Regions from separate parts of the Nitratireductor sp. PBL-C9 genome, predicted to be linked through region 2. Evidence: predicted binding sites of a transcription regulator. Region 2 holds the regulator's gene; each other region holds the start of a gene.
What was found. Region 2 encodes PhoB, which activates phosphate uptake and scavenging genes when phosphate is short. Its sites were predicted from a motif close to TGTCATNNANCTGTCAT; they were not measured.
Positions count from the first base shown of each region.

Region 1: a site for PhoB is predicted at 2,063-2,079, ahead of phnC (phosphonate ABC transporter ATP-binding protein). Genes of this name have one in related genera too.
Region 3: a site for PhoB is predicted at 5,146-5,162, ahead of ACRTG1_RS12325 (UDP-2,3-diacylglucosamine diphosphatase). Genes of this name have one in related genera too.
Region 4: a site for PhoB is predicted at 4,357-4,373, ahead of ACRTG1_RS01010 (DUF4956 domain-containing protein). Genes of this name have one in related genera too.

Region 1 is NZ_JBPAXW010000002.1:228,408-236,172, forward strand. Features, by position in the region: gene phnE (phosphonate ABC transporter, permease protein PhnE) at 1-57, opposite strand, end outside; gene phnD (phosphonate ABC transporter substrate-binding protein) at 125-1,033, opposite strand; gene phnC (phosphonate ABC transporter ATP-binding protein) at 1,118-1,960, opposite strand; gene ACRTG1_RS05025 (GFA family protein) at 2,213-2,620, shown strand; gene ACRTG1_RS05030 (cytochrome b) at 2,672-3,208, opposite strand; gene ACRTG1_RS05035 (MarR family winged helix-turn-helix transcriptional regulator) at 3,317-3,730, shown strand; gene ACRTG1_RS05040 (NAD(P)H-dependent flavin oxidoreductase) at 3,761-4,717, opposite strand; gene ACRTG1_RS05045 (aminotransferase class I/II-fold pyridoxal phosphate-dependent enzyme) at 4,855-5,997, opposite strand; gene ACRTG1_RS05050 (hypothetical protein) at 6,152-7,276, shown strand; gene ACRTG1_RS05055 (cisplatin damage response ATP-dependent DNA ligase) at 7,284-7,765, opposite strand, start outside.
Region 2 is NZ_JBPAXW010000010.1:65,579-73,343, forward strand. Features, by position in the region: gene ACRTG1_RS20005 (NepR family anti-sigma factor) at 1-51, opposite strand, end outside; gene ACRTG1_RS20010 (response regulator) at 254-1,048, shown strand; gene ACRTG1_RS20015 (DUF1328 domain-containing protein) at 1,181-1,348, shown strand; gene ACRTG1_RS20020 (hypothetical protein) at 1,437-1,778, shown strand; gene phoB (phosphate regulon transcriptional regulator PhoB) at 1,862-2,548, opposite strand; gene phoU (phosphate signaling complex protein PhoU) at 2,585-3,295, opposite strand; gene pstB (phosphate ABC transporter ATP-binding protein PstB) at 3,330-4,145, opposite strand; gene pstA (phosphate ABC transporter permease PstA) at 4,160-5,479, opposite strand; gene pstC (phosphate ABC transporter permease subunit PstC) at 5,476-6,948, opposite strand; gene ACRTG1_RS20050 (substrate-binding domain-containing protein) at 7,055-7,765, opposite strand, start outside.
Region 3 is NZ_JBPAXW010000005.1:107,374-115,138, forward strand. Features, by position in the region: gene ACRTG1_RS12305 (MlaD family protein) at 1-1,116, opposite strand, end outside; gene ACRTG1_RS12310 (ABC transporter ATP-binding protein) at 1,127-1,939, opposite strand; gene ACRTG1_RS12315 (ABC transporter permease) at 1,952-3,142, opposite strand; gene dgcA (N-acetyl-D-Glu racemase DgcA) at 3,258-4,241, shown strand; gene ACRTG1_RS12325 (UDP-2,3-diacylglucosamine diphosphatase) at 4,261-5,097, opposite strand; gene ACRTG1_RS12330 (NADP-dependent malic enzyme) at 5,407-7,722, shown strand.
Region 4 is NZ_JBPAXW010000001.1:202,496-210,260, forward strand. Features, by position in the region: gene ACRTG1_RS00980 (PACE efflux transporter) at 1-68, opposite strand, end outside; gene ACRTG1_RS00985 (S8 family serine peptidase) at 185-1,666, opposite strand; gene ACRTG1_RS00990 (RNA polymerase sigma factor) at 1,777-2,268, shown strand; gene ACRTG1_RS00995 (anti-sigma factor family protein) at 2,306-3,070, shown strand; gene msrB (peptide-methionine (R)-S-oxide reductase MsrB) at 3,218-3,664, shown strand; gene msrA (peptide-methionine (S)-S-oxide reductase MsrA) at 3,661-4,167, shown strand; gene ACRTG1_RS01010 (DUF4956 domain-containing protein) at 4,403-4,984, shown strand; gene ACRTG1_RS01015 (polyphosphate polymerase domain-containing protein) at 5,008-5,796, shown strand; gene ACRTG1_RS01020 (inorganic phosphate transporter) at 5,828-7,441, shown strand; gene ACRTG1_RS01025 (esterase-like activity of phytase family protein) at 7,520-7,765, shown strand, end outside.

The sequences.
Region 1 (7,765 bases), on a different contig from region 2:
GCGCTCCACGGCCTGGCCGGCTTCGGAAAGAAGCGGGGAATGGGTCGTTGCTGTCATGTTTGGCACGCCTGTGCGACAACGCCGCCGGCACAGGCCGGCGGCGCGTCAGATTGCGGGAAAGGGATCAGGAACCGATCTTGGAGCGACGGGCGTCGATGATCGGCTCGTAGAATGCCGGCGTCACTTCGGTGTAGCCCTTGTAGTCGCCGCCCTGGATGGCTGCGAAGCACTCCGGATCGGCTTCCGGCATTTCCATCATGAAGGTCTTGAACGTGTTCTTCATGTCGGCGTCCATGGAGGTGCGAACCACGACCGGACCGTTCGGGATCAGCGGGGACTTCCAGAGCTCAACCAGATCGTCCATGTCGAGAATGCCCTTCTCGACCATCTTGTGCAGGTTGCCGGAGGTGTAGCCGTCGGAGAACTCGCCAACGCCCGAAGCCCAGGTCGTGCCGGCGTCGAACGTGCCCTTCACGACTTCAAGAACCAGGTTCTCGTGGCCGCCGCCGAAGCCGGTCTCGCCAAAGAACTCTTCAACCGAAGCGTTGACTGCCTTGGGCAGCGTGACGGCGGGAACGAGGTAGCCGGAGGTGGAGTCCGGATCGGCGAAGCCGAGCTTCTTGCCCTTCATGTCTTCCAGCGTTGCGATGCCGGAATCCTTGCGGGCCACCATGATCGAATGATAGCCGGTCGAACCGTCGGTCTGCACCGTGGTGAGGATCGGCTCAACGGCCTCCGGATCTTCCAGATAGACCTTTGCATAGCCCGAAGCGCCGAGCTCGGCATAGTCGAGCGTGCCGCCGAGCAGGCCCTGGATCACGCCGTCATAGTCGGCAGCCGGGAACAGGGCGACCTTCTCGACGCCCAGAACCTCGGGGAGCTTGTCGACGATGCAGGAGAAATTGCGCAGGCGGTCGGCTTCGTTTTCGCCGCCGAGAATGCCGATGCGGAACTCTTTCAGATCTTCGGCCTGTGCGCCGCCAACCATGATCGCGGTGAGCGCAACGGCGCCCATAAGAGCTTTCTTGAACATGATGTCTCTCCATTTGGGTGCCGGCCTTGCCGGCGGGGTTTCAAGCAGGTGGAGCCCGTTACGCGGGCGAGACGATCCCGTGGATCAGACGGCGGCGAGCGCCGGTTGAGCCTGACCGGTCGATTTCCTTGCCGGCTGCGGAGCCGGAACATTGATGCTGGTGGAGGTGATGGCTTCGGAAAGTTCCGCGCCTTCCTCGCCGCCATAAATGGTGCGCACCGCTTCGCTGGTCAGCGCCTCGGGCGGGCCGTCGAAAACCACCGCGCCCTTGGCCATGCCGACGATGCGGTTGCAATAGGCGCGCGCCGTGTCGAGCGTGTGCAGGTTGGTGATGACGGTGATGCCTTCGCGGGCGTTGATGTCGGCGAGCGAATCCATCACCACCTTGGCGTTGAGCGGATCGAGCGAAGCGATCGGCTCGTCGGCGAGGATCACCTTCGGCTCCTGCATGAGCGCACGGGCAATCGCCACACGCTGCTGCTGACCACCGGAAAGCGTGCCGGCGCGCTGCAGCGCCGTCTGGGCGATGTCGAGGCGCTCAAGCGCTGCAATCGCCTGAATGCGCTCTTCCCGCGTGAACATGTTGAGCAGGTTGAGCACCGTGGAGCGGTGGTTGAGCCTGCCAAGCAGAACATTGGTGAGCACGTCGAGGCGCGGCACCAGGTTGAACTGCTGGAAGATCATCGCGCAGTCGCGCTGCCAGCGACGCAGTTCCGCGCCTTTCAGCGCGGAAACTTCCCTGCCCTGAAAGAAGATCGATCCTTCGGACGGATCGATCAGGCGGTTGATCATGCGCAGAAGCGTCGATTTGCCAGCGCCTGAGCGACCGATGACACCGACCATCTGGCCCTGTTCGATTTTCAGTTCCACGTCGCGCACGGCCGTGTTTGGCCCGAAACGACGGGTGACCTGACGAATTTCAAGCATGTGCTCTTCCCGTTAAGCGCCTTGTTGCGGCTCTTCCGTGGGCTTGTCGCCCTTGTTGGTCATTCGCCTAACGGGTGCGGATGAAACCTGCATGTCGATGAGATGACGGTTTTCTGACAGCGCACAGCAGCGATTGAAGCCCCGGAGCCGCCCGGGGGCGATGGCCGCTCATGCGGTCGGCGTGCATCTGGATGCGCGCACGGGCGCTTTGTGATAGAGACACGGCCGCTTCAAAAAGAGATGAGAGAGTATATGACCCAGAAGAACGAGGGTTCCTGCCAGTGCGGGGCAGTCAAATTTCAGATTTCCGGCCCGTTCGAGAGCTTCTTTCTTTGTCACTGCTCCCGTTGCCGCAAGGATACCGGGTCGGCGCATGCGGCCAATCTTTTCTCCACCGTGGCGAAGATCACCTGGCTGTCGGGAGAAGACCGGATCAAGACTTACCGGGTGCCCGAAAGCCGGCATGAAAAAAGCTTCTGCAGCGAATGCGGCTCGGCAGTTCCAGGCATCCAGATGGATGGCGCACTTCTCGTCGTGCCTGCGGGCAGCCTCGACACACCGGTCGACATTCGCCCGAACGCGCATATCTGTCTTTCCAGCCGCGCCAACTGGGATGACGGGCTGGATGAGGTAACCCGGCTGGAGGGCCTGCCGGGTTAAACGCCTTTGCCATTGCCGGTGCGTTCTGGCCGGCGGCGTGTGAGCGGGGCGTTAGCGCCCCAGCCCCATGCGCCCAAGAAGCCCGTCGCGCATGACGAAATGGTGGTAGAGCGCGGCGGCGGTGTGGAATGCCAGAAGCGCGATCAGAAGCCGGCTTCCCAGACCATGCGGCGCGCGCGGCAGATAGGTGGTGAAGTCCGGCAGCGGCGTCGTGGCGCCTGCAAAAAGGGTCGCGCCCGCGCCGGAGAGCGCCAGCATGCCGATGCCGCTGGCTCCCATGCCAAGAATGATCACGTAAAGCAGGCCGTGCACGATATGCGCGGCTCGCGCCTGCCAGCGCGGCGTGCCGGCGGCATCGGCCGGTTTGGCATCGCCCAGCCACCACCAGCCGATCCGCATCAGCGTCAAAAGCACAACGAAGATGCCAAGCGTGGCATGGATGCGCAGAAGCGCGAGCCTGTCTGCCGCCTCCATCGCGCCTGCCGCCTGAAAACCGGAGGCCAGAATGCCGACAATGGCCACGGCCGTCGTCCAGTGAATGGCAATCGCAACCGCTCCGTAGCGGTCATCAGTGCTTTTCCAGCGCATGGTCCTTCTCCTTGCGGGGATACCGTCGATGCAATATACATAGCATGCAATATAAATGGATAGCAAGCTATATAAATGACTTTCAGGCGTGAACGATCTGCAGGCTATATGACGAACTGGGCGGCGCGGCTTTTCGCGCGCGCCATCGACCGCAATTTGAGGGACATCGGCGTGACCAGCGGCATGCTGCCGGTGTTCTTCGCGCTGGGTGAGGGAGCCTGGCTATCGCAGAAGGCGCTCACGAAGAGCGCCGGCATCGAGCAGCCGACCATGGCGGCAACGCTGTTGCGCATGGAGCGCGATGGTCTGATCGAGAGACGGGCCGACCCGGAAGACCGGCGCAGCCGGCTGATCGGGTTGACCCCGGATGCGATGGAAAAGGCGGTGCGTGTCAGGCAGGCGGTTGGTGCCGTGAACGGCCTCGCGCTCGAAACCCTCACCGATGCGGAGCGCGCGCACTATCTGGCGTTGCTCGAAAAGATCGTCTCGTCGCTACAGGACAGTCTGAGCGACGAGGGGTGATCTCTCCAAGATCAGGATCACGATCTGGTCTCAGCGCGGCGTGCAGAGCCGGTCTTTTGCGGCGGCATATTCTGCCGCAAGCCGATCCACCAGCGCGCCTGCGCCGGTGATCTCGCTCACCGCGCCGACACCCTGTCCGCTGCCCCAGATGTCGCGCCAGGCCTTTGCGTCGGCGCTGGCGAAATTCATCTTCGAGGGGTCGGCTTCCGGCAGGTTGTCGGGATCCATGCCGGCGTTGACGATGGACCCCTTCAGATAGTTGCCGTGCACGCCGGTGAACAGGTTGGAATAGACGATGTCGGCGGCGCGCGAAGAGACGATCATCTCCTTGTAGTCGTCGCTGGCGCGCGCCTCGTGGGTGGCGATGAAGGGCGAGCCGATATAGGCGAGGTCCGCGCCCATGGCCTGAGCGCCCAGAACCGCGCCGCCATTGGCGATGGCGCCCGAGAGAAGCAGCGGCCCGTCAAACCACTGCCGGATTTCCTGCACCAGCGCGAAGGGCGAGAGCGTGCCTGCATGGCCGCCGGCCCCGGTTGCAACCGCGATCAGCCCGTCAGCGCCCTTTTCGATGGCCTTGCGCGCATGGCGGTCGTGAATGATGTCGTGCAGCACGATGCCGCCATAGGAGTGGACGGCCTGGTTCACTTCCTCGACCGCGCCCAGCGAGGTGATGACGATTGGCACCTTGTGGTCCACACAGACCCTCAGGTCATGCTCCAGCCGGTCATTGGACCGGTGAACGATCTGGTTGACCGCGAAGGGGGCGGAAGGACGATCCGGGTTCTGTGCGTCATGCGCAGCCAGTTCTTCGGTGATCTGCGAAAGCCACTCGTCGAGCTGCTCCTTGGGGCGGGCGTTGAGCGCGGGAAACGAGCCCACCACGCCGGCCTTGCACTGCGCCACCACCAGCGGCGGATGCGAGATGATGAACAGAGGCGCGCCGACCACGGGCAAACGCAATTTGTCGAAAACGGCCGGAAGCGCCATTGGCTATCCCCTCAATTGACGTATTCGTAAACGTCAAAGCTTCTACAGCATCTCACCCCTTGTTGGGAACCCTTCATCTTGCGGGCTCCCGAAGCGTCCCGGGAACCCTTGTCGCATTTTTTGCGCCGGGCGTCTCCTCACTCGGCCGCAACACCGTTGTGACGGCGTTCGAGAAAGGCCCGCATCGCGGTCAGTCCCGCGTCGATGCCCCGGCGGCCAAAGCCGATGCGGAAGCGTCCGGCCGGCGCATCCATCAGCTCCGAGTGATAGACCGAGGCGGGCAGAAGCAGTACGCCCTGCTCTTCGACCAGATCGCGGCAGAAGGTTTCCACGCCGTCTGCGCCCTTGTAACGCGGATAGGCCACGCAGCCGCCATCGGGCCGTGTCCAGTCGAACAGGTCGGCATGGTCGGCGAAGAACGCGTCCATCTTCTCCAGGTTTTCGGCGATCAGAGCGCGGTTTCGCTCAAGAATGCGGTCGCTCACCGAAAGCGCCAACACCGCCAGACGCTCGCTGGGAGCGGAATTGCAGATCGAGAGGTAGTGCTTGTAGCGCTCGAATTTCAGCAGGAGCGCCGTGTCCGGGCTGGCGATCCAGCCAATGCGCAGGCCCGGCAGGCCGTAGGCCTTGGACATCACGTTGAGCGAGATGCCTTTCTCATAGATCTCGGCGGCCTGCGGCAGGCGCTTGCTCTCGTCGCGCTCCAGAAGCCGATAGACCTCGTCGCTGAAAAGATAGAGATTATGCGCGCGGCAGATCTCCACCAGTTCCGCAAAATCGTCCTGCGGCATCAGCGCGCCGGTCGGGTTGTTGGGCAGGTTGACGGAAATGAGCTTTGTGTTGGGGCGGATCGCGGCGCGCACCGCGTCGAGGTCGAGCCGCCAGTTCTCGTCTTCCAGAAGCGGCACGCCGGTAACGGCGCACAGGCCGAGCGGCACGGTCTCGGCCGCCTGATAGTTGGGCACCGAGACGATGGCGTGGTCGTCGGGCGTGAGCATCACCCGCATGGCGGCGTAGATGCCTTCCTCCGCCCCGGCGAAGCAGAGAATGTTGCTGGCGGAAAGCCCGTCATAGGTGGCGGCGATGGCCTCGCGCAGATCAGGCGCGCCCCAGGTTTCCGTGTAGCCGAGCCAGAGACTGTCGAGCTGTTCGCGCGCCGCCGGCCCTGCCATCTGCGTCAGTTCGCCGAGCGTCATGCTCTCCATGTCCGAAGCGGTCATGTGATGCCGGGCATTGAACTCCCAGCGGGAAAAATGAACCTCGAGCGCGAAATCACGCATTTCAGTCTCCTCCGGCCTTGTTTTGAGCGGTTTGTGAACCGTTTTCCGCGCGTCGCGCCGGAAGGATGGATTGTTCACACCTTGTTATCACCGTTGATTGCATACTCACCAACGGTTAACCATGGGGCAAAGCAGGCAAAGAGGGCAGCCAGCCTTGGACGCAATAGAAAAAGCCATAAGAAAGGCGTTCGAAAAGGGCGACGCAGACAAGCGGTCCTTTCGTGAGAAGGTCTACCGCTCGGCGTTTGCCGCGCTGGAGCGCACGCTTGAGGCACGCGAGGATCTCTCGGACGAGGCGAAACTCGCCCGGCGTGAGAACCTGAAGGCGACGATCACCGAAATCGAAACGGAATTCGTTCCCGCAGCCGCGCCCCGTCGCCCGGCCGCGCCGGAACCCGAAGCGCCACAGCGGCAGGAGCCGAGGCCCGCGCCGCGTCAGGCGCCTTCGCTTCAGGTGACGCCCGAGGTGGCGCCCCAAGTGGCGCCCGAGCCGCGTCGCGCACAAGTGCGGCGCGCCGAAAGCGATTTCACGCCGCAGATCGACCGCGCAGACCGGCCTTCCGCACCCGACCAGCCGTCGGATGCGGAAACCAAGCGCCGCATTCGCGCGGCCCTGCCAAGGCAGCGCCGCCCCTACGCCATGCTGTTTCTCGTGGCGACCCTGGTGGCCTTTGTCGCCATGGGGCTCTGGTGGACGTTTTCCAGTGGCATCCTGATGTCCAGCGCCGAACGCGACACCAGCGTTCCCAATCCGCCGCTGGCGCTTGAGGAAGAAGAGTTCTCGACGGGCAGCGACGAGACCACGGGCACGCAGGGCGCATCGGGCACAAGCCGCGCTGCGGGCGAGTGGATCACCGTGTTCGATCCGACCGACCCGACGACGGTCGCCGCGTCCAATGGCGGCAATGTGGACGTCATGCGCAATGATGACCGGGTTTTCCTGCGCATCAGCACGGCGGGCAATGCCGGCGTCACCTTCGATGTGGGGCAGGGCATTCTCGAAACGCTGGCAGGCCGCAGCGCGATCTTCAGCATTGAGGCGCGTTCGCAGGATGGCGAGGAAACGCAGCTTTCGCTGTCGTGCAATTTCGGCGCGCTCGGCGGCTGCGGACGCACCCGCTATGTGGTCGGCCCCTCACGGGCGGATTATCTGTTCGAGGTCACGCTGCCGGATGAGCGGCCCAATGGCGGCGGCTCCATCACCATCGTTCCCGATGTGACGGGCGGCGGCAAGGCGCTCGACATTTTCGCGATCCGGGCAGCGGTCGCAACGCAGTGACTGCCCGCTAGTCCGCCAAAAGCGCCATAAGGGTTTCCAGCCGGTCGGCCTCGGCCGCCGGCTTGTCCCAGCGCAGGCGCGAGATGCGTGGAAAGCGCATGGCCACGCCCGATTTGTGGCGCGTCGAGCGGTTCAGCCCTTCAAAGGCGACTTCCAGAACGAGGCCATGGCCGGGCTCCGCGCGCACCGAGCGCACGGGGCCGAAACGCTCCACCGTGTTGTCGCGCACATATTTGTCGATCAGCTTCAGTTCTTCATCGGTAAAGCCGAAATAGGCCTTGCCGACCGGCACCAGTTCGGGTGCGTCGTCCGGGCCTCTCCAGACGCCGAATGTGTAGTCCGAATAATAGCTCGACCGTTTTCCGTGGCCGCGCTGGGCGTACATCAGGACCGCATCGACGGTGAACGGATCGCGCTTCCATTTGAACCACGGCCCCTTTGGACGACCCGGCACATAGGCGGAATCGCGCCGTTTCAGCATCACCCCTT
Region 2 (7,765 bases):
CTTGCCGCGCCGGGTCAAGCTTCCTCGGGTGTTTGGTTTGCCGTAATTCATGCCCTGTCTTTTTCCATCAAATCTGGTCTCCCAATGACCCGAAACCGTCCGCATCGCCCGGGCCACAACTGTCTCGTCTGCTTTCAAACGCCATTGAGCGGAATTCGTTCCCTCCGACGGGAACATTTTCGCATATGGGGCGTTTCACCCGTCACAAATGCACTAATTCTCATTGCCATGTCTTGAGGGAGACTTGAAATCCATGACCCTGTCAGCGCGTATCGCTCCGCACCTTCCTTACCTGCGGCGCTTTTCCCGGGCCGTTTCCGGCTCCCAGTCCAGCGGTGACGCACTGGTGGCTGCGACGCTTGAAGCGTTGATCGCCGATACGAGCATCTTTCCCGAGGCATCGACCGACAAGATCGCCCTCTTCAGGCTCTTCACATCGCTGTTTGAAACGCTGGACGTTCCGGTCCCCGAAGGCACGCCGAGCTCGGCATGGGAAAAGCGGGCCATGAGCAACCTTTCTTCGCTCGCGCCCCGTCCGCGTCAGGCCTTCCTGCTGGTGGCCGTAGAGAATTTCCGGCCGGAAGAGGCTGCGGAAATTCTCGAGACGGATATGAAAGGCATCAACACGATGCTGCGCGAAGCCAGCGAGGAGATTTCCCGTCAGGTGGCGACAGACATCCTCATCATCGAGGACGAACCCCTGATCGCCATGGACATCGAGGAAATGGTCGAAAGCCTCGGGCATCGCGTGGTCGGCACGGCCCGCACCCACAAGCAGGCGGTCGAAATGTTTGCCAAGACGCAGCCGAAAATGGTGCTGGCCGACATTCAGCTTGCCGATGGCAGTTCAGGCCTTGATGCGGTGAACGAGATCCTCGACACGGCCACCGTGCCGGTCATCTTCATCACCGCCTTCCCCGAGCGGCTTCTGACGGGCGAGCGCCCGGAACCGACTTTCCTTGTGACCAAGCCGTTCAGCCCGGAAATGGTCAAGGCGCTCATCAGCCAGGCGCTCTTCTTCGATCAGCAGGCGCACGCGGCGGCCTGACAGGCCCCCGCTTCTTCACGCGTTTCTCAAAAAAGCCGCCTCCGGGCGGCTTTTCTTTTGCCCAAAATCTCTCCGGCGGAACCAAATCCGAATGCCAGACGTTTAACCGGCATAACTAAACGGAGAGACAGAATGCTATACTGGGCCCTGATATTCCTTGTCGTCGCGATCATCGCCGGCGCACTCGGTTTCGGCGGAATTGCCGGCGCTTCGGCAGGCATTGCGCAGATCCTCTTCTACATCTTCCTCGCCCTGCTCGCTATCTCGCTGATCATGGGCCTTCTGAAACGCGGTCGCTAAACGGCGACGCACACATAAACGAATGCGGCATAAGCGAACCGGACCATCCATGGCTTCCGTTTCGTGAAGACAATGAAAGGAGAAAGCCATGGAACACATCGCTGCACTTCTTTTGATTGTCGGCTGCTCAGGCAATGTGGGGGCCGGCGACACGCGCGAATGCCAGGAACTGCCCGCCCCCACCCCGGTCTACGAGACGTTTGAGGAGTGCGAGGCGGAGAAGCCGGTTGCAATGCGCGAGCTGGAAACCGAAGCGCCGCAGGTTCTCGCCACCTGCGTCTATGTGGATCCCGCACTTGTCTATGACGATGCGATCCTGGAGTGGGACATCACCAGCAATGGCGAGCTGACAGCTTCCATCGAGCCGGTGACGAGCTTTGCCGTGGCGCAGAACGAGCATGCCCGCCCCGGACACGCCGCCACGAAATAACGGGCCACGAAATAACGGGCGAAGAGCTTCAACGAAAAAGCCCCGGTCGAACCGGGGCTTTTTTAATGGCTGTATCGCGTCTGTCAGGCTTCGCGGATAGCATAGCCCGCGCCGCGAATGGTGCGGATCACATCGGGCAGACGCCCGTGGTTCACGGCCTTGCGCAAACGCCCCACATGCACGTCCACGGTGCGCTCATCGATATAGATCGTCTCGCCCCAGACATTGTCGAGCAGCTGGCTTCGCGAGAAGACGCGGCCGGGATGCTGCATCATGAATTCCAGGAGGCGGAACTCTGTCGGCCCAAGACGGATCTCGTTCTTGCGGCGATAGACACGGTGCGATTCACGGTCGAGCACGATGTCCCCGACCGAAAGAACCGTCGAGAGCACTTCCGGCTTCGCGCGCCGCAGAAGCGCGCGAACACGCGCCACGAATTCCGGCGTCGAGAAAGGCTTCACCAGATAGTCGTCCGCGCCGGTTGAAAGGCCGCGCACGCGGTCGCTTTCCTCGCCACGGGCGGTGAGCATGATGATCGGCAGGCGCTCCGTTTCGGGGCGCATGCGCAGCCGGCGGCACAGCTCGATGCCGGAAACGGCCGGAACCATCCAGTCCAGAACGAGCAGATCGGGTACGTTTTCCTGCAGGCGCACTTCGGCTTCATCGCCGCGAGAGATCATCTCGACCTGATAGCCTTCGGCTTCCAGATTGTACTTGAGCAAGACGCAAAGCGGTTCGTCGTCTTCAACGACCATGACCTTGGGGGCAATCATGGCAGGCATTCTCCTCGGGCAGTCTACGGCCGGTTAGACATCGGATTCGACCGTCATCTGTGTTTCGTCAAGCTTCGGCCGCTGGACCGGAAGCTGGGACCCCGTCACCACATAATAGGCATTTTCGGCGATATTGGTCACATGGTCGCCGATACGCTCAAGATTTTTCGCACAGAACAGGAGGTGCGTGCAGGCCGTGATGTTGCGCGGGTCTTCCATCATGTAGGTGAGGAGTTCGCGGAAAACCGACGTGTACTGAATGTCGATTTCCTCATCCTCGTCGCGCAGCCGGATTAACGCCTCGGCATTGCGCGCCACATAGTGCTCGACCACCGAATTGACCTGTTTCAGCACGAGGCCGGCCATCGCGTCGATGGAATGCGCAAGCGTGCGCGGCGTGGCGCTTTCGCCCACGGCGCCGACGCGCTTGGCGATGTTCTTGGCCAGATCGCCGATGCGCTCGAGATCAGCCGCCATGCGGATGGCGCCCACGACGCTGCGCAGATCCTGCGCCATCGGCTGGCGCTTTGCGATGAGCGTGATGGCGCGCTCATCAAGGTCACGCTGCTTGGCGTCCATGATCGTGTCATCGGAGATGATGCGCTGTGCAAGCGCCGTATCGGAGTGCAGTAGCGCCCTGGTGGAAGCGCGCGTCATCTCGCCGGAGAGATCGCCCATGTCGCGGATGAGGCGGTCGATTTCACCGAGTTCCTCATCGAAGGAGCTGACTGTGTGCTCGCCCATGGTCTGGTTCCTTATCTGTGCGTTTGCCGCGCCGTCAGCCGAAGCGTCCGGTGATGTAATCCTGGGTGCGCTTGTCATCCGGATTGGTGAACATCTTGTCCGTCGGGCCTTCCTCGACCAGATTGCCGAGATGGAACATGGCCGTGCGCTGCGAGACGCGGGCCGCCTGCTGCATGGAGTGCGTGACGATCACGATCGTGTAGTTCTCGCGCAGCTCGTCAATCAGCTCTTCCACCTTGGCGGTGGCGATGGGATCGAGCGCCGAGCAGGGCTCGTCCATCAGGATCACTTCCGGCGACACGGCAATGGCGCGCGCGATGCATAAGCGCTGCTGCTGACCACCGGAAAGACCGGTGCCGGGCTCATGCAGGCGGTCCTTCACCTCATTGAAGAGGCCAGCCTTCTGGAGACTCGCTTCCACGACCTCGTCGAACTCCGACTTCTTCGTCGCCAGACCGTGAATGCGCGGACCGTAGGCGATGTTCTCGTAGATCGACTTGGGGAACGGATTGGGCTTCTGGAAGACCATGCCGACCCGGGCGCGCAGCTCCACCACATCGATGCGGGGATCGTAGATATCCTCGCCATCGAGCGTGATCTTGCCGGTGATCCGGGCAATGTCGATCGTGTCGTTCATGCGGTTCAGGCAGCGCAGGAACGTGGATTTGCCACAGCCCGAGGGGCCGATCAGCGCGGTCACCTGGTTTTCGCGCACGTCGAGATTGACGCCGAACAGCGCCTGTTTCTCGCCGTAGAAGACGCAGACGTCTTCACCGCGCATCTTGAGGGTGTCCGAGTTCTGGCTCGCATCCAGTGCTTCTTCAACAGCAGCATCAGTGAGCATGTTCATGTCCTTCCACTCCGTTACCAGCGACGCTCGACGCGCCGCCGCAGAATAATGGCGGTAATGTTCATCACGGCGAGGAACAGCAACAACACCATGATAGCGCCCGAGGTGCGCTCGACAAACGCGCGTTCGGCCTCGTTCGCCCACATGTAGATCTGAACCGGCAGCGCCGTAGCGGGATCGAGCGGCGTGGTCGGGTAATCAGCCACGAAGGCCACCATGCCGATCAGAAGCAGCGGTGCGGTTTCGCCAAGCGCCTGCGCCAGACCGATGATCGTGCCCGTGAGAATGCCGGGCGCGGCCAGCGGCAGCACATGGTGAAACACCGTCTGGGTGCGCGAAGCGCCGAGGCCGAGAGCTGCCGCACGGATGGAGGGCGGCACGGCCCGCAGCGCTGCGCGCGTTGCGATGATGATCGTCGGCAGGGTCATCAGCGTCAGCACGAGGCCGCCCACCAGAGAGGCGGAGCGCGGCAGATGCATGAAGTTGATGAACACGGCCAGGCCCAGAAGACCGAAGACGATGGACGGCACGGCCGCCAGATTGTTGATGTTGACCTCGATAAGATCGGTCAGCTTGTTCTGTGGTGCGAACTCTTCAAGATAGATCGAAGCGGCAACGCCAATGGGCAGCGCCAGAAGCAGCACGATCATCATCATGTAGAGCGAACCGACGATGGCCACGCCCATGCCGGCCGTTTCAGGGCGGCTTGATGCGCCACGGGTGAAGAGACCGGTGTTGAAGCGCTGCTCCAGAACCCCGTCCGCTTCCATCGTGCGGATCCATGTGAGCTGCTGGTCGGAAACCTTTCGGCGGCTTTCATCCACCTCAAGATTGACCTGCCCCTTCACGGCGGAATCGACATCGCCGCTCGCCAGCACCCAAACATTCCGTGTCGTGCCGATGATCGCGGGATCGGACACCACCATGTCGCGCAGCTGCGTGCGCACGCCATTGGAGATGAGCCCGCCCACTTCGCGAACCAGCTTGCGGTCTTCGGGATCAACCCCGAGTTTCGCCACAAGCGCTTCGGTCGCAAGCTTGGGATAATTGGCCGTCAGAAGCTTGTTTGGATCGGTCGCGCGCTCGCCATTCGGGTCGATCACGCTCTCGGCGAAGGTGACGTCCAGATTGATCGAGGTCTGCCAGAAGGCGGTGTAGCCATTGGAAACCACCGACCACAGGAGCGCAGCCAGGAAGAAGAGGCCGACGGCGATGGCCGCCACGCCATACATCCTGAAGCGCTGCTCTGCCGCATAACGCTTCTTGATGCCGATGTCGCGCCGCGCGGCGGCTGCGCGGGGGGCGTTGCCCCCTTTGTAGACAGCGTCGCTCATTCGTATTGCTCCCGGTATTTGCGCACGATGTAGAGCGCGAAGACATTCATGCCGAGCGTGAGCACGAACAGGGTCATGCCCAGTGCGAAGGCCACCAGCGTCTGCGGAGAGGTGAACTCCAGGTCGCCGGTAAGCTGGTTGACGATCTTGACGGTGATCGTCGTCATCGCTTCGAACGGGTTGAGCGTGAGATTTGCGGCAACGCCGGCGGCCAGAACCACGATCATGGTCTCACCGATGGCGCGTGACGCCGTAAGCAGAAGCGCACCGACAATGCCCGGCAGAGCCGCCGGCAGGATGACGCGCTTGATCGTCTCGGACCGCGTTGCGCCAAGGCCGAGCGAACCGTCGCGCATGGCGCGCGGAACAGCGGTGATGATGTCATCGGACAGCGAGGACACGAACGGGATGAGCATGATGCCCATCACGAGGCCGGCCGTCAGAACGCTCTGCGCCTGAATGAAGCCCGGACCGCCGGCAATCGCCGCGCTGATGTCGCGCAGGAACGGGCCGACCGTGACCATGGCGAAGAAGCCGTAGACGATGGTCGGGATGCCGGCCAGAACCTCAAGCAGCGGCTTGACCACCGAACGCACCCGCTTGGACGCATATTCGGCCATGTAGATCGCCGCCATGAGACCGACGGGCACGGCAAACAGCATGGCCACGAAGGCGATGTAGACCGTGCCGGCAAGAAGCGGGATGAGGCCGAACTGGCCTTCCTGCGCCTCTGCGCCTGCGGCCGCAAAGCGCGGATCCCAGACCGTTCCGAGGAAGAAGTTGCTCAGCGAAACCGAGCGGAAGAAATGGATCGTCTCGAACAGCATCGAGAACACGATGCCCACCGTCGTCAGAATGGCGATGGTGGATGCGGCCAGAAGGCCCCAGGTGATGACGCGCTCGACATTGTTGCGGGCGCGGCTGCGCGGGCGAACGCTTCTCAGGCCAAGATAGGCGCCACCCAGTGCGATGAGGATCGCCAGCACGGTGCCGATCATCGCCGCATTGTCCTGCATCGCATTCAGATCGAGCGCGATGGGGATCATGTAGTCCTGCGTGTCGGAGGCAAGCGCCACGCCGCGTTCGGCAAGGATCGGACGCAGCTCTTCAAAGCTCTGCGGCACCTGGGCGAAAGCGGGGTCGCCTTCAATCCGGCGCAGGCCTTCGGCAAGATTGTGCACCATGCCCAGCGCCAGCGAACGGCTCGCAATCGCGCTGTCTTCGGTCTGCGCAGGCAGTTGTTCGCTTACCGCGCGATCCACATAGGCATAGCTGCCGGCCGACCAGGCCGCCATGAAGAACAGCGCCGGCAGAACCGCAAGAAGAAACACCCACCAGCCATGGTAGTGCGCCCGCGAATGCGGCTTTTCAGTCGCGGTTGCGATCTGGTTCTTCGCGCGCGCATTGCCGAGCACATAACCGACAACGCCAATGAACACGATGATCGTAAGGAGAAGTCCCCAGGACACAAAGCCTCCTCGCCGGCAGGAACCGGCAGCGTCATTCAGACCAATTTCGCAGAGACGAAAACGCAGGCGGCCAATGAGCCGCCTGCGTCGTCATGCGAAAACCGGATTACATGGTCTCGCCAGCGGAGAAAGCTTCGCGCTGTGCGTCGCGCTCTGCATCCGGAGCCGGAACCAGGCCGTAATCGGCAAGCGGGCTCTCCGGGCCGACCATCTGGTCGTCGAGGAAGAACTCAACATATTCCTTGAGGCCCGGAACAACGCCGATGTGCGCCTTCTTCACGTAGAACTGAAGCGGACGCGACACCGGATACTCACCGGTCGAGATGGTCTCGACGGTCGGCGTGACACCGTTGATCGTTGCGACCTTCAGCTTGTCGGCATTGTTCTCGTAGAAGGAGAGGCCGAACACGCCAACGCCGGTCTTGTTGGCGTCGATGCGAGCGAGGGTCTCGGTGTAGTCGCCGTCGATGTCGACCGCGCCGCCATCCTTGCGGACCGCGATGCAGGCGTCTTCAGCGGCGTCTTCGTCCAGGCCAGCCTCTTCAGCAGCCTTCAGACCGCCAGCAGCTTCACAGCCAGCAGCGAGAACCTTCTCTTCGAAGACTTCGCGGGTGCCGTGCTTCTCACCCGGGATGTAGGCAGCAATGTCCCACTCCGGCAGGTCCGGATTGACTTCGTTCCACTTCTTGTAGGGGTTGTCGACGAGCTTGCCGTCAACAGCAACCTTGGCAGCCAGCGCCTTGTAGACGTCGATCGGCTCGAGCGCCCAGTCCTGGCCCTGGATGTCGGTGGCGAAGACGATGCCGTCATAGCCGAA
Region 3 (7,765 bases), on a different contig from region 2:
CAGGCCCTCGCCATCCCCGGATTCAAGCATGCCGTCGAGCTTTGCCAGAACGGAATCGAGCCGCACGGACGATTTGTTGAGCTGGCTTGCGAGTTCGCTTGCATTGGTGATGAAGGAATCGATGTCTTCCTTGCGCTTGTCCACGGTCTCGCTGACATCGGCGATGCTCTTGGCGGCCCGGTTCACCGTTGCACTCGCTTCCTCGAAATTCCCCACGGCAGATTTGACGGTCGCCGGATCGACACTGTCGAGCACGCCGTCGAGCTTGGCCAGCGTCTGATTGGCGTTGGTGGAGAAGGTGCCGATGGAGCGGACCGTTTCATCGACGCTGCTCATCACCGTGTCGATGTTGCGGCTGGCCTTTTCGAGACGCGCCGAGAATTCATCGAAGTTGGTCACCATCGAAGAGACCTTGTCCCGGTCCACGGAGGTGATCAGTTCTTCGGCGGCCTTGAGCGTGCTGTCGAGCTGCCCGGAAACCTTGGAAATGGTGCCGGAAAGGTCGCTGACATTGGACAGGAAATCATCAATGCCGGACGCGTTGCGCTCAAGCGCCTCGGAGAAGCGCTGCACGTTCTTGACGGTTTCGGTCAGCGGCTGACGGGCATCCTGCGTGAACCCTTCAAGCTGATCGACAACGGAATCCGCCCGCGTCAGCAGGCTCTGTGCGGTCTGAAGAAGATTGGTCACGGCCGAGGGGCTGGCCTGGATCTCGGCAACAGTGTCTTCGTCCTCGGCGAGATCAAACAGATTGGGTTCGTTTGGGTTGCCGCCGGTCATTTCGATATTCGCGGTGCCCGTCAGGCCGGCAAGCCCGACATCAGCCTTGGTGGAACTGGTAATCGGCGTCAGGCGATCCACCTGCGCATCGGCAATTGCAACGCTGGGGTTGGAAAGATCGAGATAGACCCGTCGAACGTCACCCACCTTCACGCCGTTGAACAGCACGGCGCTACCGCGCGAGAGGCCGGAAGCGGAACCCGGAATGCGAAACCGCAGCAGCGCCGTCTCCCCCCGGTCACCGATATTGGCAGACCAGTAGACGAAACCGAACGCGGCCAGAATGACCAGAACGGTGAAGAAGCCGACAAGAACGTAGTTGGCTCTGGTTTCCATAATATGCCTGCTAACCTCTTGCGGAACGGTCGATCTGCCGGGCCCGCTTTCCCCTGAAATAGGCTTTCACCCAAGGATCGTCGCATGCGAGCATGTCGTCGACGGTGCCATCCACCAGAACACGCTTGCCACCAAGAACGGCGATGCGGTCACACGCCGTCAAAAGACTGTCGAGATCGTGCGTGACCATATAGACGGTCAGCCCCATCGTGTCGCGCAGTTTACCGACCAGCTCATCGAATTCCGCAGCGCCGATCGGGTCAAGCCCCGAGGTCGGTTCGTCCAGAAAAACAATGTCCGGATCGAGCGCCAGAGCCCGCGCAAGTGCTGCGCGCTTGATCATGCCGCCTGAAAGTTCGGACGGAAACTTGGGCGCGGCCGTGCGCGGCAGGCCCACCAGTTCGAGCTTCAGATAGGCAAGCTCATCCATAAGGGCGCGCGGAAGATCGAGATATTCCCGCATCGGCACCTGAATGTTTTCCAGAACGGTGAGCGCTGAAAACAGCGCACCGTGCTGGAACAGAACACCCTGGCGCATGTCCACCTTGAGGCGCTGCTCGTCATTGGCCTTGTCGAGATCCTGCCCCAGAAGGCGGATCATGCCGGAACGCTTGCGAATGAGGCCCAGAATGGTGCGCAGAAGGACGGACTTCCCCGAACCCGATGCGCCGACAAAGCCGAGGATCTCACCCCGATAAACATCGAGAGACAGGCCGTCGAGCACCACGGTGTCGCCAAAACCAACGGTGACGTCGCGCACCGACAGGACCACGTCCCGCGTCTCGCCCGTCTGCGTCTCCCGCTGTTCGTCGATCAGCACCATACGCCCAAAACCCTAGAAATCGATTGCCGCATAGAAGATGGCGAACAGACCATCCACCACGATCACCACGAAGATCGCCTTCACCACCGAGGCGGTGACGTGATTGCCGAGCGATTCCGCACTGCCGCCCACCTTCATCCCCTCAATGGAGGCGATGATGCCGACAATGAGCGCCATGAAGGGCGCCTTGATCAAACCGGCGAAGATCGTCGAAAGATCGATGGAATCGCGAAGCCGGTCGATGAACGCTTCCGGCGGAATGCCCGAATAGAGCCACGCGATCAGCATCGCGCCGCCAAGGGCGGCAAAATTGGCGACAATGGTCAGGCACGGAACGCCAACCATCAGGGCGACGAGGCGCGGGAACACCAGAACACCGACCGGATTGAGGCCGATGACGGTCAGCGCATCGACCTCCTCGCGCATCTTCATGGACCCGATTTCGGCGGTGATGGCGCTGCCGGAGCGACCGGCGATCATGATCGCGGTCATCAGCACGCCGAGCTCGCGCAGGATCAGGATGCCGACCAGATCGACAACGAAGATCTCCGCACCGAAATAGCGAAGCTGGAACGCGCCCTGCTGGGCAATGATTGCGCCGACGATGGCCGACATCAAAACGATGATCGGCACAGCGCCGACGCCCATGCGGTCGATCTGGCTGACGATTGCCGCCGGGTTGATGGCGTGGGTGCGGCCGAGCTTCATCTGCGCACCGCCAATGGTGGCGCCGAGAATATGCGCGCCATAGACGATGTCGTCGCGCGCCTCGTACATGGCGCGTCCGATCCGCTCCAGCGTGTTGATGATGATCGAGCCCTTGGGGCGCGGCTTGGCTTCGCCGTCCTGCACGACCGCTTCGCGCACAGCCGGCAAAAGAATTCTGGCGGCCTCGCTCTCTCCGGTCAGCTCGACCTCAACACCGCGTGACTGATGCGCATAGACGAGACGCTCGATCAGCCAGGCTCCGGCCGTATCTAGGCTGGTGATGCCGGAAAGATCCAGCCCGACATGCTGCAGGCTGTTCTGCGCTTCGAGCTTGCGCATGCGCGCATCGACCTTGGCAACCGTGCGTGTGTTCCACGCCCCCGACAGACGACAGGAAAGCGCGTTCCCCTCCTCGTGAATCTCGAGGCGCGGCTCGCCATTCTGGCCGGAGGGACGTCCTGCGTCGCTTGCGTCGTCAACGGAATTGGTCAACATGGCACCATCATTAGTGTGGAGCAGGTCCAAAGGGAACCGGTTGCGGGCTCCCGGAGGGGGCATATAAGGCTTGTTCCTCTGATAATTGTGATTTTTTGCGAGAAGAAGGGCGGAAATGACACGCGAACTGGCCACAGACATCGAAGGTTTTCCGATAGCCGGCGTCTTCACAATCTCCCGAGGCTCACGCACCGAGGCGCGAGTCGTCAGATGCACGGTGAGTGAAAACGGCGTCAGCGGTCACGGCGAATGCGTGCCCTATCCGCGCTATGGCGAATCCGAGGACAGTGTGGTCGGCCAGATCGAGGCCGCTCGGCAGGAGATCGCCAACGGCATCAGCCGCGCCGATCTGATCGCCGCCATGCCGGCAGGTGCGGCGCGCAACGCCGTTGACTGCGCGCTTTGGGATCTGGAAGCGAAGCTTTCAGGCAAGCGCGCATCGACTGCGGCCTGCCCGATCCCGCCACGTCCGCTCCAGACCGCCTATACGATCTCGCTGGCGGAACCCGAAGAGATGGCCGCACAGGCCCGCGCCCATGCGACCCGCCCTCTCCTGAAAGTGAAGCTGGGCGGCAAAAACGATGCCGCGCGCATTCACGCCGTGGCAGGCGCTGCACCCGACAGCCGCCTCATCGTTGACGCCAATGAAGGCTGGACCGAAGAGAACATCCGCGAAAACATGCTCGCAGCGGCCGAATTCCACGTGGCGCTGATCGAGCAGCCCCTGCCGGCCGGCAAGGACGAAATCCTGCGCGAAATCCCGCATCCGGTTCCGATCTGCGCAGATGAAAGCGTGCACACGGCGCAGAGCCTTCCAGAACTCGCCGGGCTCTATGATTTCGTGAACATCAAGCTGGACAAGACGGGCGGCCTGACCGCCGCCATGGAGCTGCGCGACCGCGCCCGCGAAATGGGTTTTGGCGTGATGGTCGGCTGCATGGTGGGCACGTCGCTCGCCATGGCGCCGGCCGTGCTTCTTGCGCAGGGCGCAGATTACGTGGATCTCGACGGCCCGCTGCTTCTGGCAAAGGACCGCGCGCACGGGCTCAGCTATTCGGGCTCGCTCGTTTCGCCGCCTTCGCCACAGCTCTGGGGCTGACGCACAGGGTCGGGGCCGCTCAGGCGGCCTTGACCCCATCCTTTCGGAACGCGGTCACAACGCCGCGTTTCTCGATTTCCCGGGTGGCCGTGACAGGCGCTGTCTCAAGGATCTGCGCCCAAGTGATGATTTCGAAACTCCCGTCGAAATTCTCGGCCAGCGCCGTGCAGCTTTCCACCCAGTCGCCCGTGTTCATGTAGGTGACCCCGCGAATGTCTTCCATCGCGGCGTGGTGGATGTGGCCGCAGATGACGCCATCGACTTCCGAACGCTGCGCCTCCTGGGCGAGAACATCCTGAAACGAGCTGATGAACTTGATCGCCTTCTTGACCTTGATCTTCGCCCAGGAAGAGAAGGACCAGTAAGGCCGCCCCAGAATGCGGCGCACCCGGGCGATGACCCGGTTCACAACGATGGCGAGATCGTAGGCCTTGTCGCCCAGATAGGCGAGCCAGCGCACATTGTGCACCACCTGATCGAACTGGTCACCATGGATGACGAGGAATTTGCGCCCGTCTGCTGCCTCATGGATCACGCGGTCGGCAACGACGATGCCGCCGAAATGCACCCCCTGAAACGAGCGCAGGAACTCGTCGTGATTGCCGGCGATATAGGTGATCCCGGTGCCTTTGCGCGCCTTGCGCAGGAGCTTCTGCACCACGTCATTATGGGCAGCCGGCCAGTGCCAGGAGCGCTTCAGTCGCCAGCCATCGACAATGTCGCCAACCAGATAGATCTGCTCCGCATCGTGATAACGCAGAAAATCGATCAGAAACTCGGCCTTGGCCGGTTTCGAACCGAGGTGAATATCGGAGATGAAGAGTGCGCGAAATTTTCGATGTTCAGCGCCGGTCATTGTCCCGCCTGAGCCCTGTTAAGTCGCGCATTCTATGGCCAGATTCATGTCACAGGCATATGACGGATTCCGTAGCGTTACCGCAAACCCGGCCCCATCCTGCGTCAGAACAGCCCGAAAGCAGCAATTCTGGCGGATGAAACTGCTTCTCGGCATTCAACGCTGGAAAAAGCAGTTATGAGCGCCTAAGCACAAGTGATGATTCAAATCGTTTGAGTGCCTTGTTCCCTGCGGGACCGGAAAGGCGCGCGAACGCCGGGCCGCGAGCCAAACGGCCCCACCGACAGAGCCATGATGTGGAGCCGCTGGATGTCTTCCAATACCAAGAAACCGCAACGATCCGAATTCGACGAAGCCGCGCTCTTCTTCCACAGCCACCCCATGCCGGGGAAGCTGGAGATCCAGGCGACCAAGCCGCTCGGCAACCAGCGCGATCTGGCGCTTGCCTATTCTCCGGGCGTTGCCGCTCCCTGCATGGCCATCCATGACGATCCGAGCACGGCGGCAGACTACACCGCCCGCGCCAATCTCGTGGCCGTGGTTTCCAATGGTTCGGCGGTGCTCGGCCTCGGCAATATCGGCCCGCTTGCCTCCAAACCCGTGATGGAGGGCAAGGCGGTCCTCTTCAAGAAGTTTGCCGGCATCGATGTTTTCGACATCGAAATCGATGCGCCGGAAATCGACCGGATGGTGGAAACCGTCGCAGCACTCGAGCCGACCTTCGGTGGCATCAACCTTGAGGACATCAAGGCTCCGGAGTGTTTTGAGGTCGAGGAACAGCTCAAGGCGCGCATGGGCATTCCGGTGTTCCATGACGACCAGCACGGAACCGCGATCATTGTTGCCGCGGCCGTCATGAACGGGCTGGAGCTGGCCGGCAAGGACATTGCCAAGGCGAAGATCGTTTCCTCCGGTGCAGGCGCTGCCGCGCTTGCCTGTCTCAATCTGCTGGTCTCGCTGGGTGCGAAGACCGAGAATATCTGGCTCACCGACCGCCACGGCGTCGTCTATGAGGGCCGGAAGGAAGAGATGGACCGCTGGAAAGCGCCCTATGTGAAGGATACGGACGCCCGCAAGCTTGCCGAAGTGATCGGCGGAGCGGATGTGTTCCTGGGCCTCTCGGCGGCCGGTGTCCTGAAGCCGGAAATGCTGGCTGACATGGCTGAAAAGCCACTGATCCTGGCGCTTGCCAACCCCGTTCCCGAGATCATGCCGGACGTGGCGCGCGAAGCGCGGCCTGACGCCATGATCTGCACCGGGCGTTCGGACTTCCCGAACCAGGTGAACAACGTCCTGTGCTTCCCCTACATCTTCCGTGGGGCGCTCGATGTGGGCGCAACCGCGATCAACGAGGAAATGAAGCGCGCCGCCGTGAAGGCGATTGCGGGCCTTGCACGCGAAGAACCTTCCGATGTCGCAGCGCGCGCCTATTCGGGCGAGACGCCGATCTTCGGACCCGACTTCCTGATCCCCTCGCCTTTCGACCCGCGGCTTATCCTGCGCATTGCGCCGGCGGTTGCCGAAGCGGCGATGAAGAGTGGCGTCGCGGCGCGGCCCATCGAGGACATGGACCAGTATCTGGACCGGCTGAACCGCTTCGTGTTCCGCTCCGGCCTGGTGATGAAGCCTGTCTTCTCGGCCGCCAAGGGTGCGGGCACCAAGCGCGTCATCTATGCGGATGGCGAAGATGAGCGCGTGCTGCGCGCAGCCCAGGTGGTGATCGAGGAAGGCATTGCCGAGCCCATCATCATCGGCCGCCCGCACGTGGTGGAAACGCGCCTCAAGCGCTATGGCCTGCGCATTCGTCCGGGCGAAGACTTCTCCATCATCAACCCGGAAGACGATCCGCGCTATCGCGACTATGTCGATATGCTGGTGCAGCTTGCCGGCCGTCGTGGCGTGACGCCGGAGGCCGCACGCACCTTGGTGCGCACCAATACCACGGTGATCGCCGCCATCGCCATGATGCGTGACGAGGCCGACGCCATGATCTGCGGTCTGGAAGGGCGTTTCGAAAAACACCTGCGCTATGTCGACATGATCATCGGCAGGCGCGAGGGCGTGCGCGATCTCTCCACCCTCTCCATGCTGATCTCGCAGTTCGGCGTGACCTTCTTCACCGACACCTATGTCACGCTCTGCCCGTCGGCTTCCGAGATCGTGGAAACGACGATCCTGGCTGCGGAGGAAATCCGCCGTTTCGGCATCGAGCCGAAGGCGGCGCTGCTGTCGCATTCGAACTTCGGGTCGCGCGATTCCGAAAGCGCCATCAAGATGCGCGAAGCGGCGCTGACGCTGAAGCGCGTCGCGCCGGACCTGGTGTCCGAAGGCGAGATGCATGGCGATTCCGCGCTCTCGGAAGTGCTGCGCCAGCGTGTCTATCCGCAGGCCGCTCTTTCCGGTGAGGCCAATCTTCTGGTCTTCCCGAGCCTGGATGCAGCCAACATCACCCTGACCACGCTCAAGGTGATGACCGACGCGCTGCATGTCGGCCCAATCCTTCTCGGCACCGCCATGCCGGCGCATATTCTCACGCCGTCCGTCACGTCGCGCGGTGTTGTGAACATGACCGCGCTGGCGGCCGTCGAGGCGCTGCAGAAGAGCAAGGCCATCATGACAAGCTGATTGCGGAAAAGTCGCAATTTTAGTTGTCACGGATCAAAATTTC
Region 4 (7,765 bases), on a different contig from region 2:
GTGACGATGAGAAGGGCGATCAGCTCGAAACTGACGGCGTGGCGAATACGGTCTGCGGCAGTGCGCATCTTGCTCCCCGTTGGTACTCGGGCCGTCCCGAAATGGTTCCCGGAATGGGGGAGGTCGTCCTCGCTTCGGCGTGCAATATAGGAAGCGTGTCGCACAACGCAAGGATGGTTTCAGATTACTCGCCCGGCAGGGCCGCCGGGCACAGGCCGGAGGCCTGAAGCAGGCCGTGACCGAACACCGGATCGCGCCCTTCAGCCCCGAGATCCAGCGCTGTTTCCGCGAGGATTGCCTTCACCGCCCGATGGTCGAGGCTTTGATCCTGACGTTTGAGCATGGCCGCTGCTGCGGTGACGAAGGGGGCTGCGAAGGAGGTCCCGGTCTTGGGACGTGCGCCGGAAACCGAAGCGGCGGTCCAGACCTGCACGCCGGGGGCGGCAAAATCGATGTGGTCGCCCTGCCCTGCCCGGCGGTAAACGCGCTTTGCGCGGTCCACTGCCGTGACCGCGATGACCGTGTCATACGCTGCGGGATAGACCGGCTTCGCGCGCGGTCCGTTGTTGCCGGCGGATGCAACGACGACGACGCCCTTTTGCGCCGCCTCGTTGACGATCCGCTCGACCACTTCATTGGCCGCGCCTGCCAGGCTGAGATTGAGCACTGCGACCTCCTGGTCGACCACCGCATCGATGGCGGCGATCAGGTGATAGGCGTCGGCCCGTTCGTCGCCCGCCTTGCGGTAAAACGGATCGGCGGCGACGAGTTTCGCGCCATTGAGGAGCCCCGGCGACCGGCTTTCGCCGGAACCGATCAGGATCGCAGCGACCGCCGTTCCGTGCTGACGGCCTGAATCGGAGCCGCCCGACACTTCCATCTGGACGAACTCGATCTCGCCGCCGTCGAAGGTGGTGTGCTCGGGGTTGATGCCGGTGTCGACAATGCCGACGCGAACAGGGCTCGCACAGGCGGGATCCTGCCCGCCGGGCTCGACCCATCCGACCAGCGCCCTGTCGGGACAGTGCGGACCTTCGCAACCGATGAGCCCGGCGCCATCTGCACCACCGCGTGAAGACGGGCGATAGTGATGATTAAGATCGAGCAGGGCATCGGGCCTGAGTGCGCGTACGGTGTCGCGGGCTGCATCGAGCGATTGTTCCGCCGGGATGCGCAGCCGGTAGAGCGTTGCCGTGAGTGACAGGAGGTCGATCTGTTCCAGGACGGCGAAGCCATCGTCGACGAGCGCCTCTATGTCTCCCTGGCTCAGTCCCAGCGCGATGACCTCACGGTCGGCGTGGATGGCGGGGGGCGGGGCGGCGGGCCGGGCAGCGGGCCTGCTGCGGCGCGGTGCGCTCTTGCGGGGATTGAGGCGCTGTTTCAGCGCATCGAAGAGTGTCTTTCCGGAAGAGCCCGAGCGCCGGGACGACCCGGATGAACCGCCGGAGGAGCTTCCGCTGAAGCTCGTTCCCCCGCTGCTGCCGCCGCCTCCACCGCCGCCGTTGTCATCATCGTCATCATCATCGTCGTCGTCATCATCGTCATCGTCGGCAAATGCATAGCCGGCCGGGTCATTCACCAGCACGGGCGCGATCGCCATGGGCAATCCCAAAAGCGCGATGAACAATAGACGGACGAAGCAGCGATAGCTGTGTTTTGCGTTCATGAACCCTTCCATTCGACGCCTCATTAGCATTTTTTGGAATGCAGGCGAATAAACGGGCAAGCCCAACGTTTATTCCACATCATTCACGGAGAAGGCGCCCGGACCGGAACATGAAATCCACCTTTGCGGATGAAATCGTCGACCTTTTGCCGAACCTGCGACGTTATGCTTTCGTGCTGAGCCGTTCACTGGACGTGGCCGACGATCTTGTGCAGCAGACCTGCGAGAAAGCCTTTGCGAGCCGGAGCAGTTATGCCCAGGGCACGAACCTTTCCGCGTGGCTGATACGCATCATGCGCAACACCTGGATTGACCGGGTGCGGCGTGACAGGACGCGCGGCGAAAGCGTGGACATTGTCGACCGGCCCGATGCGATCTTCACCGACGGCGCGCATGACACGGAAACGCATCTGATGCTCGGCAATGTGGCGAGTGCGCTGCAGGAACTGCCGGCGGACCAGCGCGAGATCATCATGATGATCTGCGTGGAGGAGCTCTCCTACAAGGAAGCTGCCGCCGCGCTTGGCATTCCCATCGGCACGGTCATGAGCCGGCTTGCCCGCGCCCGGACCACGCTCGCCGGAAAACTTGATCTAAACTGACAGGGCCGCATGACCTTTTGCGACAGGACAGAACACGATGCATGAAGAAAAATTCACCGATGAAGTTCTGATGGCCTATGCCGATGGCGAGCTCGATGCGAAGACCCGCCGTGAGGTTGAAGACGCCATCGAGCGGGACACTGCGCTCGCGGAGCGCGTGGAACTGTTCATGAAGACGCGCGCGTTACTGGCGGGCACATTCGGAACGGCAAAAGTCTCCGTGCCAGACGATCTTGAAGCGCGTGTGCGACAGATGGCTGGCGCTGCGGAGATGGAAGAATTCACTTCCGGAGCGGAGGTGCTTCCCTTCAGGCAAAGGAGCGCCCCGCGCCAACAGGGGTTCGCGCAGCGCTATGCACTGCCCATCGCAGCTTCTCTGGCGCTGGTTGCGGGCGGATTGCTTGGTTACATGGCTGCCGGTCAGCCCGAACAGGCGGGCGGCATCGAGATTGCGGGCCTTGCAGACGACCGGATCGTTGAAGCGCTGAACGTATCGCCGTCGGGCGAGACAAGGCAACTTGGCGAGGATGCGCGTTTCGAGGCGATTGCCACTTATCGCGATGGCGCGGACACGCTTTGCCGGGAATTCGAGGTCAGTGCGCGTGGCACATCTCATGTGGCTGTCGCCTGTCAGGAAAACGATGCCTGGCAGCTGCGCTTTGCGGCCTCGCAGGTGGATGTGAACGGCGATTTCGTTCCCGCGTCTTCGCTGGAAGCGCTGGACGCGTTTCTCATGGCCACCAGGGCCGGTGCGCCGCTTTCGGCCGAGGATGAGCGCGCGGCGCTTTCCACACTGCGCTGACGCGTCCCGGCGGACTTCCGTTTCGGATCACGCTAATATGATTGGGATCGCGGAGCCGCGATACCTAGATGAAGCTCCGCAGGCACCGTGTTTCGACGCGATGCCGAGACCGATCACCATTGAACGATCAGGAAGCCGGAGCTGCCGATGAACTACAGGAAGACCGAAGAAGCCTTGGCCCGCCTCAGCCCGGAGCAATATTACGTGACGCAGCAAAGCGGCACGGAACGCCCTGGCACCGGCGAGCACCTGAACAACAAGGAACCGGGCATCTACGTCGACATCGTTTCGGGCGAACCGCTTTTCGCAAGCAGCGACAAATATGAGTCCGGCTGTGGCTGGCCGAGCTTTACCAAGCCCATCGCGCCGGCCAATGTCAGCGAGCTGCGGGACACGACCCACGGCATGATCCGCACGGAAGTGCGCTCCACGCATGGCGACAGCCATCTTGGCCATGTCTTCGAGGATGGCCCGCGAGACCGTGGCGGTCTGCGCTATTGCATCAATTCGGCGGCACTGCGCTTCATTCATCGCGATGCGATGGAAGCGGAAGGTTACGGAGACTATCTCGATCAGGTGGAGGATGTGCAATGACTGAACGCGCTGTTCTGGCTGGCGGCTGTTTCTGGGGCATGCAGGACCTCATCCGCAAGCTGCCCGGCATTGTCAGCACCCGTGTGGGATACACCGGAGGCGACGTGCCGAACGCCACATACCGCAACCATGGAACCCATGCGGAAGGGATTGAAATCACCTTTGATCCCGACAAAACGAGCTATCGCCGGCTGCTGGAGTTCTTCTTCCAGATCCATGATCCGACCACGGCAAACCGGCAGGGCAATGATGTCGGCATGTCCTATCGCTCGGCGATCTACTATGTCAGCGACGAGCAGAAGCGCGTGGCCGAAGAGACCATTGCCGATGTGAACGCCTCCGGCCTGTGGCCGGGCAAGGTGGTGACGGAACTGGAGCCGGTTGGCGATTTCTGGGAAGCAGAGCCCGAGCACCAGGATTATCTCGAGCGCTATCCCAATGGCTATACCTGCCATTTCCCGCGCCCCGACTGGGTGCTGCCACGGCGCGACGCGGCGGAATAGAACGCCGGATCAGGCGCAGATATCTGACCGAAACGACAAAGATGAACTCCCTCCGGAAAAAATCCGGGGGGAGTTTTTTCATATGCGGCAAGGGTTTCAGCGGACCCGGGAGAAATAAAATCAATGCCGATGGAATAGATCCAATTCCCTCACGTTTTCCGACACCAGAGACGGCTTTCTGACAGTTTTACGACAGTTTTCTGACAGAGGCCGTGACCAACAAATGAGGAAAACAATGCTGGAAACGTTCGCATTCGGTGACACCCCAATCCGCTTTGGCATCGACGTCGTGTCGATGACGATCCTGGTCTTCGGCCTTTACTACCGGCGCTACCGCGACAAGGAACTGGTGACGGCGGCATCGCTGTTCAACATCTTTGCCTTTGGCGTTCTTTCCATTCTCTCGGCTGTCGAATTCTCGCTGGCCGCCGGCTTCGGCCTCTTCGCGATTCTGGCGCTCTTCACCCTGCGTTCGGAGCAGATCTCCAAGGTGGAAATCACCTATTTCTTCGGCTCGGTCTCCATCGCCGTGATCTGCGCCATTCCCGGAACGCCTCTGGCCATCGTGCTTGCCGTTGTCGCGCTTGTGCTTCTGGGCGCTTACATCCTCGATCACCCGGCCATCCTGCGCTCGTCCGACGGTGTGAAGATCACGCTCGACAAGATCGATCACGAAGCGCTTTCGCAGCCTGAGAAGATGCGCCGCGACCTCTCCGAGCGCCTTGGCGTGGACGTGATGTCCTACCAGATCACCGCGCTCGACTACATCAACGACATGGCCCGGATGAACGTGTTCTTCCGCAAGCCCCGGCATTGACCTGCCGGGAAGGAGACACTCCAATGGATCATTCCATCACAAATGAACTGACCGGCTTCCGCCCGATCTCGCTTGAGGGACTGAACGGCAAGGCCGCCATGCTGGAACGGCTGGACAACAAGTATATCGTTCCGGCCAACCGGCTCCGCCCCGCGCTGCACGCCTTTTCGGACCTGTTCGACGTGCTCGAAATCGACGGCATCCGCGCGTTCACCTACGCGACCCGTTATTATGATGATGACGATCTGCGCAGCTATTACGACCACCATCAGGGGCGTCGCAAACGCTGCAAGGTGCGGGTGCGCGATTACGTGGACACTGGCCTCAGCTATCTGGAAGTGAAGCTGAAGAGCAAACGGCAGATCACGGTCAAGAAACGCCTGAAGCTGCAGGAACCCGGTTCGGGTCTTGATCACTCCGGTGAAAGTTTCATCGATACGTGCCACCGCGAGATCTATGACAGCCCCTTCGACCGGCCTTTGGCCCCGGTGATCGAGATGCAGTATATGCGCATCACGCTGGTGGCCAAGGAGGGCGGCGAGCGCATGACCATTGACACGCAGCTCTCGTTCAAGGCTGGCGATGTGCGCCGCCTTGTGCGGCCCGACATCTCCATTGTGGAAACGAAGTCGGCGCGCGGCAACGGCATCGCCGATGCGATTTTCCGGGGACTGCACGTCCACCCGACAAAACGCTGCTCGAAATACTGCGTCGGCATGGCCGCGACGGGCCAGGTGGAGCGGCACAACCGCTTCCTGCCCGCGCTGCGTCGCTTGCAGCTTCTCGACGGCCGGGCCCTGAGCCCCGCCTGAGCTTCAACTCTGCCATCGAAAGGAGAGGACCATGCGTACGCATGTCAGCCCCGCTTTGCCTGAATCCGGCTATATGGCGAGCCTCGCGAAAGCCAGGTCGGACCTCAGAGACCTTGCTCCGTTTCTCGGACGTCTTTTCATCGCCCTGTCCTTCGTCGCTGCGGCGATGGCCTATGCGCTGGTGCGCGCCCAGAATGGCGGCAATCCCGAATTCGCGCTGTGGATCGCCACGGCCGCCGGCTTCGGCGCGTATATGGCGCTCAATATCGGCGCAAATGATGTCGCCAACAATATCGGCCCTGTGGTCGGTGCAAGGGTGATCCCGCTTGCAGGCGCGCTCATTATGGCGGCGGTGTTCGAGTTTGGCGGCGCGCTTATTGCCGGCGGCCAGGTCATCAGCACCGTGCGCGGCGGCATCGTTATGCCGGAGGCGCTTGCCGACCGGAACGTCTATGTCTGGGTGATGATGGCCGCACTTCTGGCCGCAGCGCTCTGGCTGAACCTCGCCACCGTTTTCGGCGCGCCCGTCTCCACGACCCATTCCATCGTGGGTGGCGTGATGGGCGGCGGCATCGCGGCGGCGGGCCTTTCGGCCGTTGACTGGTCGGTGATGGCCAACATCGCCGCAAGCTGGATCATCTCCCCGCTTCTGGGCGGCCTGTTTGCTGCGCTGTTTCTCTATGCGATCAAGCGCTTCGTGACCTATGAGCCGCAGGTGCTGAAGGCCGCGCAGAGGATTGTGCCGCTTCTCGTGGCCGCCATGACCTGGTCGTTCGGCACCTATCTGATCCTCAAGGGGTTCAAGAAGGTGTGGTCTGCGAGCCTGCTTGAGGCGACCATGGCCAGCGCGCTCATCGCTCTTGTGGCATGGGCTGTCTCCCGCTTCCTGATCGCACGCCGGCTGCCAAAACTTCAGAATGACAAATCCGCGGTGAACCAGCTTCTGGCCCTGCCGCTCATCTTCTCGGCAGCGCTATTGAGCTTCGCGCATGGCTCCAATGACGTGGCAAACGCGATCGGGCCACTGGCCGGCATCTATGATGTGCTGACCAATGACGCGATGCAGGAAAAGGCCATCATTCCGTTCTGGGTCATGGGGCTCGGCGCTGCCGGCCTCGCCATCGGCCTCCTGCTGTTCGGCCCCCGCGTCATCCAGACCGTGGGTGGGGAGCTGACCAGGCTGGACGCGATGCGCGCCTACTGCATCGCCATGGCGGCAACCATCACCGTGATCACGGCCAGCCAGCTTGGCCTGCCGGTTTCCACCACCCATGTGACCGTGGGCGCGGTGCTTGGCGTGGGCTTTCTGCGGGAGTGGCTGAAGCGCCGCTATGCGCGGATCGTCAGCGATATCCGCACACTGCATGCCGGTCGTGATGAGGCGGAATGCGACGCTTTCATCGCCCGCATGCAGGCAAGCCCCTTCGCGCAGCGCAGGGCCATGATCGATGCGCTGCGCAGGGAACATGCGCAAAGGCAGTCTGACGCCAGCGTGTGCGGCAGCACTGCGGCAACCGACCGGGGCGAAGCTCTCGTGAACCGGGCGCTGATGACCAAGGTTCTGTCGGCCTGGATCATAACCGTTCCGCTGACGGCGCTCATCTCCGCCGTGATCTACTTCACCCTTCGCGGGATCATGCTGTGAGGCAGCGGGCGCTCCGGAAAATCCGGGGCGCCCTTGCAGTCTGCCAGAAGCATTTCCGCCAGAAATGAGGTCTGAACCTTGAGAACCATTCTTTTGACACCCCTCCTCGCCCTCGCCAGCACGCTTGCAGTCAATGCCGAGCCGATGTCGGCGCGGGTTCTCGATCATCGGGTGTTGCCCGAAATCGATGTGAACGGCGAGACGATGGCCGAGTTATCCGGCCTCGCTTACGACCCGCAGACGCAGACCGTTTATGCGGTTTCCGACCGGGCCACGCTGTTCAGCCTCGCCTTCTCGACCGATGGCGAGACGATTACGACCCTT